One region of the Streptomyces sp. NPDC014801 genome, then DNA from elsewhere that is predicted to be linked to it. Evidence: riboswitches for the same ligand, from Rfam matches in the RefSeq annotation. Region 1 holds a riboswitch; the other holds the start of a gene.

The links. Region 1 has a riboswitch for ZMP and ZTP ahead of ACF1AL_RS21235 (bifunctional 5,10-methylenetetrahydrofolate dehydrogenase/5,10-methenyltetrahydrofolate cyclohydrolase). Riboswitches for the same ligand answer to the same signal wherever they lie in the genome.
Region 2: another riboswitch for ZMP and ZTP. It lies ahead of ACF1AL_RS17900 (glycine hydroxymethyltransferase); the one in region 1 lies ahead of ACF1AL_RS21235 (bifunctional 5,10-methylenetetrahydrofolate dehydrogenase/5,10-methenyltetrahydrofolate cyclohydrolase).

The regions. Positions count from the first base shown of each region.
Region 1 is NZ_JBIBXG010000008.1:293,698-297,899, forward strand. It holds gene ACF1AL_RS21230 (YncE family protein) at 1-422, opposite strand, end outside; gene ACF1AL_RS21235 (bifunctional 5,10-methylenetetrahydrofolate dehydrogenase/5,10-methenyltetrahydrofolate cyclohydrolase) at 740-1,591, opposite strand; ZMP/ZTP riboswitch at 1,611-1,693, opposite strand; gene ACF1AL_RS21240 (hypothetical protein) at 1,846-2,127, opposite strand; gene ACF1AL_RS21245 (nuclear transport factor 2 family protein) at 2,115-2,480, opposite strand; gene ACF1AL_RS21250 (hypothetical protein) at 2,653-2,946, shown strand; gene ACF1AL_RS21255 (S-(hydroxymethyl)mycothiol dehydrogenase) at 3,081-4,169, shown strand; gene ACF1AL_RS21260 (MBL fold metallo-hydrolase) at 4,166-4,202, shown strand, end outside.
Region 2 is NZ_JBIBXG010000007.1:77,521-81,722, forward strand. It holds gene ACF1AL_RS17895 (hypothetical protein) at 209-841, shown strand; gene ACF1AL_RS17900 (glycine hydroxymethyltransferase) at 849-2,297, opposite strand; ZMP/ZTP riboswitch at 2,330-2,418, opposite strand; gene ACF1AL_RS17905 (glutathionylspermidine synthase family protein) at 2,496-3,680, opposite strand; gene ACF1AL_RS17910 (hypothetical protein) at 3,730-4,080, opposite strand.

The sequences.
Region 1 (4,202 bases):
CCGGCCACCGGGAAGCGCCAGTTGAGCTTTCCGGTGGCCAGGTCGATGGAGACCACGTCGGCGAAGCTCGGCCGGGAGACGACGACCGACCGGCCGTCGGGCGTGGAGTACATGTCGTCGGCGAACTGGTCGTGGCCCTCGCCGACGCTGTTGCGGATCGCCATGAAGTACACCCACTTGACGGGGTCGGCGTTGATCTCGGCGAGCCGCTGCTGCTTGTCCGGTACGACATCGATCCGGCCGATCCGCGCGAAGTCCCCGCTGGAGGCGATGACGTCGGCGGTGCCGTCCCAGTTGTTGCCGACGAACAGCACCTCCCGCAGGGGATCGGCCTCGGCACGGGCGGCGGTGGCGGGCGCGCCGGCGGTGAGCGCGAGGGCGGCGGCGACACAGCACAGAAGTCTGGGCCTGAAGGCGGGCATGACGGCTCCTCGGGGTGGGGTGGAACCCGAACACACGTGATGCGCAAGCGACTTACTGAAAAGTAAGGAAGGGGAGGCTGTCCCGGCAAGATGCGCGACACACCCGGTCACGGTCTGACGTGATCCGCGCCGCAGTGGTGGACGACGGCCACCCCGGCGTCCGGCCGTCCCGGCGTTTGGCCACCCCGGCGTCCGGCCGTCCCGACGCCGGGTCGCTGCGGCGGCCAGGCGACCAGGCGGCCGGAGCGGCCGGAGTTCTACGTCGATCAGACCGCCGCGATGATCAGACCGCCACGCCGATCAGGCCGCCGCGCTGATCAGGCCGCCCCGAGCTGCCGGGCCGCCGCGTCCACCGTCTGCTCCAGGAGCGTGGCGATGGTCATCGGGCCGACGCCGCCCGGCACCGGGGTGATCAGCGACGCCCGCTCCACCGCCGAGTCGAAGTCGACGTCGCCGACGTTGCCCTCGTTGTAGCCGGCGTCGATCACCACGGCGCCCGGCTTGAGGTCCTGGCCACGGATCAGCCGGGGGCGGCCCACGGCCGCCACCACGATGTCCGCCTCCCGCACGGCCGCCGACAGGTCCGGGGTGCGCGAGTGGCAGTAGGTGACGGTCGCGTCCCGCGCGAGCAGCAGCATGCCGGCCGGCTTGCCGAGGATCGCGCTGCGGCCCACGACCACCGCCCGCTTGCCGGACGGGTCGACGCCGTAGGCGTCGAGCAGGCGCATGATCCCGCCGGGCGTGCAGGACACGAAGCCGGGCAGGCCGAAGCTCATCGTCGCGAAGGACGCGAAGGTGACGCCGTCGACGTCCTTCTCCGGCGCGATCGCCTCGAAGGCCGCCCGCTCGTCGATGTGGTCGCCGACCGGGTGCTGGAGCAGGATGCCGTGCACGGACGGGTCCGCGGACAGGTCGCGCAGGGTGGAGACGAGCTCCTGGGTCGTCGTGCTCGCGGGCAGCGCCACATGGCGCGACGCGATGCCCGCGGTACGGCAGCGGTTCTGCTTCATCCGCACGTACGTGACGGACGCGGGGTCCTCGCCGACGAGCACCGTGGCGAGGGCGGGCGCCGTCCCCGTGCGCTCGGTGAGGTCGGCGGCGCGCCGGGCGGTCTCCTCGACGATCCGGCGGGCGAGCGCGGTGCCGTCCATGAGGCGGGCCTGGGTCATGTGCACTCCTGAGCGGTGTGACCTTCGCCCAGGCGCACGGCATCGACTCTGCGGGACCGCTCCCGGTGGTGCTCCACCTCAGCGCCAGTCACGGTCCGCGACCAGGGTAACGGAGGCGTCCCACGCCCCGGGGGCCGGGACGGCACGCCTGACCACGACGGTCCACCGGGCCGCCGCTCACCACCCGCTTACCACGACGGTCCGCCGGGCCGCCGCTCACCACCCCCTGACCGCGGCGTCCACGGAGCCGCCGCTCACCGCCTCCGCCGGTGCCGCCTGCGGACGGTGGGCACCGCCCGTACCGCCCGTACCGTGCGAGCCGTCCGCACGGGAGGCGGCCGCAGGCGCGGGCGGGCCGCGGTGAGGACCGCGCGCACCACGGCGGCGGACACGCGCCGGGTCGCCGCGGTGACCGGCCGCGGCCGGGAGACCTGGGCCGCGCCCGCCTTGCCCCGTCCGGCCCGCGCGGAGAACGTCCAGGTCAGCCGCGAGCTGACCTGGACGGAAGCTCCCCGTCGGCGCGCTACTCGTCCCATGCCTCGATCATGATCTGCTCGGAGATCTTGCCGTCCCGCAGGGTGAGCATCGACTCGGACAGGACGCGGGTGCCGTCGGGATACCGGCAGGACTCGCTGTACGCCGCGTGGTCGCCCTCCACCACGCACTGCTCGAGCTTGTGCGTCAGGTCGCGGCTGTAGACGTCGGCGAGCATCGCGCGGATCTCGTCGCGGCCGTGCAGCACCTTCGGGTTGCTGGGCTGGGCGTTGCGGTTCACCAGGCGGATCTCCGCGTCGTCCGCGTAGAGGGACGCGAGCGTGTCGGCGGTGTCCCCTTCGATGCCCCTGCGCAAGGTCTCCGTGTCGAATCCGGTGTCTGCGGTGGTGCCCATGGTGACCTCCTTGCCGGGCCCGCGACCCGAGGAAGGGACGGGCCGCACGGGCCTAACCCAAAGGCTCCTCCGCCCCGCCGGGCTCGGCAAGCGCAGCCGCCGGGCTGCGCCTGACGGGTGAGCGGCCCGGCGTGGCCGTGTCCACCCGGCCCCCGCGGCCGTTGTCGAAGGCATGATCTCCACTCGTCGTATCGTCGCCGCCGCCGCACTCGCCGCCGGGGTCGCCGGTCTCACCGCACCCACGGCGAACGCCGGTGTCCTGGGCTCCGACCAGCTGAACCCGATCAGCGTGCTCGACTCGCTCACCACCAGCGAGATCCCGGCCGAGCACCGGGACGAGGTCCCCCGGGTCTCCCAGCAGCTGGCCGGGCTGAACCAGGTCAACGAGCTCAACAAGCTGAACGAGCTGCACCAGGTCACCGACCTGGTCGCCCCGGTGACCGGCCTGCTTCCGGCCGTCGGCTGAGACCACCGCACGCATCGGGGGCCGCCCGTCGGGGCGGCCCCTCGGCATGTCCCGTCCGCTCCCCTCCGCGGAGGGGAGCCGCGCGTAGGGTCGGAACCGGGACGGATGCCCCGCCGAGGGAAGGATGGAGCAGCATGGCGCAGGAAGTACGCGGTGTGATCGCGCCGGGCCGGGACGAACCCGTGCGCGTCGAGACGATCGTCGTGCCCGACCCGGGACCCGGTGAGGCCGTGGTCCGCGTCCAGGCGTGCGGCGTCTGCCACACCGACCTGCACTACAAGCAGGGCGGCATCAGCGACGACTTCCCCTTCCTGCTCGGCCACGAGGCGGCCGGTGTGGTCGAGTCCGTCGGCGACGGCGTCACCGAGGTCGCGCCCGGCGACTTCGTGATCCTCAACTGGCGCGCGGTGTGCGGCCGGTGCCGGGCCTGTCTGCGCGGCCGACCCTGGTACTGCTTCGCCACCCACAACGCCACGCAGAAGATGACCCTCGCCGCCACCGGCCGGGAACTGTCCCCGGCCCTCGGCATCGGCGCGTTCGCCGACAAGACGCTGGTCGCCGCCGGCCAGTGCACCAAGGTGGACCCGGCCGTCTCGCCCGCCGTCGCCGGGCTGCTCGGCTGCGGGGTGATGGCGGGCATCGGCGCGGCGATCAACACGGGCGGTGTCACCCGCGGCGACTCGGTCGCCGTCATCGGCTGCGGCGGCGTCGGCGGCGCGGCGATCGCCGGGGCGTACCTGGCGGGCGCGGGCCGGATCATCGCCGTGGACATCGACGACCGCAAGCTGGCCACCGCCCGCACCCTGGGCGCCACCCAGACCGTCAACTCCCGGGACACCGACCCGGTCGAGGCCGTCCGCGAACTCACCGGCGGCTTCGGCGCCGACGTCGTCATCGAGGCCGTCGGCCGCCCCGAGACCTACCGGCAGGCGTTCTACGCCCGCGACCTCGCCGGCACCGTCGTGCTCGTCGGGGTGCCCACGCCCGAGATGACGCTCGACCTGCCGCTGCTGGACGTCTTCGGCCGGGGCGGGTCGCTGAAGTCGAGCTGGTACGGCGACTGCCTGCCCTCCCGCGACTTCCCGATGCTCATCGACCTGCATCTGCAAGGGCGCCTGCCCCTGGACAAGTTCGTCACCGAGACCGTCCGACTGGACGAGGTGGAGCAGGCGTTCGCGCGGATGCACCACGGTGGCGTGCTGCGCTCGGTGGTGACGCTGTGACGGCCACCCGCATCGAACGCCTCGTCACCGCCG
Region 2 (4,202 bases), on a different contig from region 1:
CAGACCCGACCCGATCTTTCTCCGGGACGGTAACAGGGGGTGTCGCTGGTGGTTCGTCTGCGGGTGACCCCGCACCGCCGGGCCGCGCACCCCACGGCGGTCACGGCAGCCCCGGGTGCCGTGCGCTCCGGGGCAACCCGTCCCACGGCGTTCCCCGAGCGGGTGATGGTCGCGCAGACTGGGCGGGGCGAACAAGGGAGGGGCCGCGATGAGGGGATCGTGGGGTGTGGGGGCGGCGCTGCTCGTGCTGGGGGTCGCGGCGCCCGCCGGGGCCGTGACCGAGGAGCCCGACGTGGCCGTCGTCGTCACGGACGGTGGCCGCACCGAGGCCTGGCATGCCGGGGAGAAGGTGTTCGACGGGCTCCGCGAGCTGCTGGAGCCCGAGCGCACCGGTACCGAGCCGGTACCGCAGGACTGGACGCGCGGGCGGTACCCCACGGCGCGGTTCACCGTGCTGTGGGGGCTGACCGGCGTCGGGGGCTGGCCGCAGACCCGGCGCGCCCCCGGCGGCGACGTGGCGATGCTGCGCCAGGACCAGCTGTTCCTCGCCGAGGACGGCACCCCCTGGGTGCGCACCGACCCGGCGCCGGACCTGACGGACGACGACATCCGCTGGCACCGGGCGCCCCGCCGGGTGTACGACCGGCTGGCGGGCGACGGCTTCCCCTTGCTCGAGGGCACGCCGGCCGGCGAGGACGGGGGCGGTGTGCGGGAGCGCGTGGCGTGGGCGGCCGCGGGGGTCGCCGCCGGGGTCGCCGGCACGCTGCTGGTACGCCGCGCGGCGGCCCGGCACCGTGCCGGACCGCCGCGTGAGCCGCGTCAGGAGCTGATCGACCTGTGAGCGCGGGTCAGCCCAGGTCGATCTCCGGGTAGAGCGGGAAGCCGGCCACGAGGTCGGTGGCGCGGCGGGAGATCTCGTCGGAGATCTTCTCGTCGAGGACGTGCGCCGCCTTGGAGGGCGCGCCCGACTTGGTGGTGCCGGGCTCGGCGGCCGTCAGCACGCGGTCGATCAGGCCGGCCACCTCGTCCATCTCGGCGGTGCCGAGGCCGCGGGTGGTGAGCGCCGGGGTGCCGACGCGGATGCCGGAGGTGTACCAGGCGCCGTTCGGGTCGGCCGGGATCGCGTTGCGGTTGGTGACGATGCCGGAGTCGAGCAGCGCCTGCTCGGCCTGGCGGCCGGTGAGGCCGTAGGAGGTGGCGACGTCGATCAGGTTGAGGTGGTTGTCGGTGCCGCCGGTGACCAGCGTGGCGCCGCGCCGCATGAGGCCCTCGGCGAGCGCGCGGGAGTTGTCGACGATGCGCTGGGCGTAGTCGCGGAAGGACTCCTGCCGGGCCTCGGCCAGCGCGACCGCCTTCGCGGCCATGACGTGCGGGAGCGGGCCGCCGAGGACCATCGGGCAGCCGCGGTCGACCTGGTCCTTGAGGGAGTCGTCGCACAGCACCATGCCGCCGCGCGGGCCGCGCAGCGACTTGTGGGTGGTGGTGGTGACGATCTGGGCGTGCGGGACCGGGTCGAAGTCGCCGGTGAGGACCTTGCCCGCGACGAGGCCGGCGAAGTGCGCCATGTCGACCATCAGCGTCGCGCCGACCTCGTCGGCGATCTCGCGCATGATCCGGAAGTTCACCAGGCGCGGGTACGCGGAGTAGCCGGCGACGATGATCAGCGGCTTGAACTCGCGGGCCTGGGCGCGCAGCGCGTCGTAGTCGATGAGGCCGGTGGCCGGGTCGGTGCCGTAGGAGCGCTGGTCGAACATCTTGCCGGAGATGTTCGGGCGGAAGCCGTGGGTGAGGTGGCCGCCGGCGTCCAGGGACATGCCGAGCATGCGCTGGTTGCCGAAGGCCTGGCGCAGCTCGGCCCAGTCGGCGTCGGTGAGGTCGTTGATCTGGCGGACGCCGGTCTTCTGCAGGAAGGGCGCCTCGACGCGGTCGGCGAGGACGGCCCAGAAGGCGACGAGGTTGGCGTCGATGCCGGAGTGCGGCTGGACGTAGGCGTGGCGGGCGCCGAAGAGTTCGCGGGCGTGCTCGGCGGCGAGGGACTCGACGGTGTCGACGTTGCGGCAGCCGGCGTAGAAGCGGCGGCCGACGGTGCCCTCGGCGTACTTGTCGCTGAACCAGTTGCCCATCGCCAGCAGGGTGGCCGGGGAGGCGTAGTTCTCGGAGGCGATCAGCTTGAGCATCTCGCGCTGGTCGTGCACCTCCTGGCCGATGGCGTCGGCGACGCGGGGCTCGACGGCACGGATCACGTCGAGGGCGGCTCGGAAGGCGGTGGACTCGGTGGACAGCGGCTCGGCTGACATGGGGACCTCCGGACGTCGGCGTTCAGCGTTCACGGTACGGCCCAGGCGCACGGCACTGTGTCGGACGGGGCCGCTCCCCGATGGTCCATCCCATCCCAGCGCGCCAGTCACGGCCCACGGTCAGCCTACCGGGCGGGCCGGACGGCCGGGCGGGGCCGTCCACCATGCGGGCCGGCCCCACGGCGCTGGAGAAGTCCCCTAGAGGATCACGTGCGGCAGGAAGCGGGCGTACTCGTCGGTGATCAGGCCGGACGACTCGCGGATGCCGAGGCCGGCCGCCTCGTCCTCGACGACCCAGGTGCCCAGGACGACGTGGTTGCCGTCGAAGGCGGGCAGCGGGGCGAGCTGCTGGTAGCAGCAGGGTTCGTCGCGCGGGCCGGGCGCGCTGCCCGCCTCGTGGACGGTCACGCCGTCGCCCTCGCGGCCGAGGAGCGGCTTGGCGACCCAGCCGGGGCCGTCGGCCAGCTCGCGGGGGCCGTCGAGGTAGGCGGGCAGCAGGTTGGGGTGGCCGGGGTACAGCTCCCACAGGATCGCCAGCAGCGCCTTGTTGCTCAGCAGCATCTTCCAGGCGGGCTCGATCCACAGGGTGGAGCCGGTGCCGCCGCCGTTGTCGAGGGTGTCGAGGACGTGGTCGGCGAACCGGTCGGTCGTCAGCCACTCCCAGGGGTAGAGCTTGAAGCAGCTGCGGATGAAGCGGAGCCGGTTGTCGACGAAGCGGCCGGAGAGCGGGTCCCAGCCGATCTCCTCCATGGAGATCCAGTCGGTGTCCAGGCCGGCCTGCTCGGCGGTCTCCTTGAGGTAGGCGACCGTCATCAGGTCCTCGCCGAGCTCGTCGTCGGAGGAGTGCGCGAAGTACAGCGGGCTGCCGGGCGGCAGCAGCTTCGCCTGGTGGCGCCAGGCGGCGACCAGCCGTTCGTGCAGGGAGTTCCACTGGTCGGCGCCGGGGAAGCGGTCCTCCATCCAGAACCACTGCGGGGACGCGGCCTCCACCAGGGAGGTCGGCGTGTCGGCGTTGTACTCCAGCAGCTTGGCGGGGCCGGTGCCGTCGTAGCGCAGGTCGAACCGGCCGTAGACGGAGGGCAGTTCGGCGCGGCGGTGCCAGGCCTCGGTGACGGCGCCAGCGACGCGCGGGTCGGTGATGCCGAGGTCGGCGAGGCGGCCGGTGGCGACGATGTGCCCGGCGGCGGCCAGGCACATGCGGTGCAGTTCCTCGACGGTCTCCTCCAGCGCCTCGACCTCCTCCAGCGAGAAGACGTAGTAGGCGCTCTCGTCCCAGTACGGGCGCAGGGAGTCGTCGGGGTAGCGGGTGAGCGGGTAGATCAGGCCCTGTGCCTCGACGGTCTGCTGCCAGCCGGGGCGGGGTGCGACGGTACGGCGTTCCATGCGTGGTGGGGTCCTCGCGTCCTTGGCTTCTCGGTTCCCGGTGTCCCGCTCAGCCGCCGCCGCTGCCCTTGCCGCCGCCGAAGCCGCCGCGGTCGACGCCGTCGCCGTGGCTGCCGCCGGAACCGCCCGAACCGCCGCCGCCCTTGCGGGGCTTGGTGAAGGAGCCGCCGTCGACCCAGCCGTTCTTCTTCTTGCCGCCGTAGTACCAGGCGCCGGTGCCCGTGCCGGACTTGCAGTTCTTGTCGGAGACGACCTTGTAGCCCTTGGAGAGGTTGTAGCTGCCGCGGTCCACGCAGCGCTTGTCCGGGTCCGAGGAGCAGGCGGTCAGGGCGGCGGCGAGCAGTCCCATGCCGCCGAGGACCACCGTGCCGGAGCGCAGTTGTCGCCGTGTGTCGGCCATCGTTCCCCCGTGGTGTGCGGTTGTTCCCCGTCGAAAGGGTGTCCGGTTCTCGTCGTTCAGCCTAGAGATCGGTGTGAGCGGCCGTACAGGGACCCCTGCCCGGGAACGCTCGCCTACAGTCG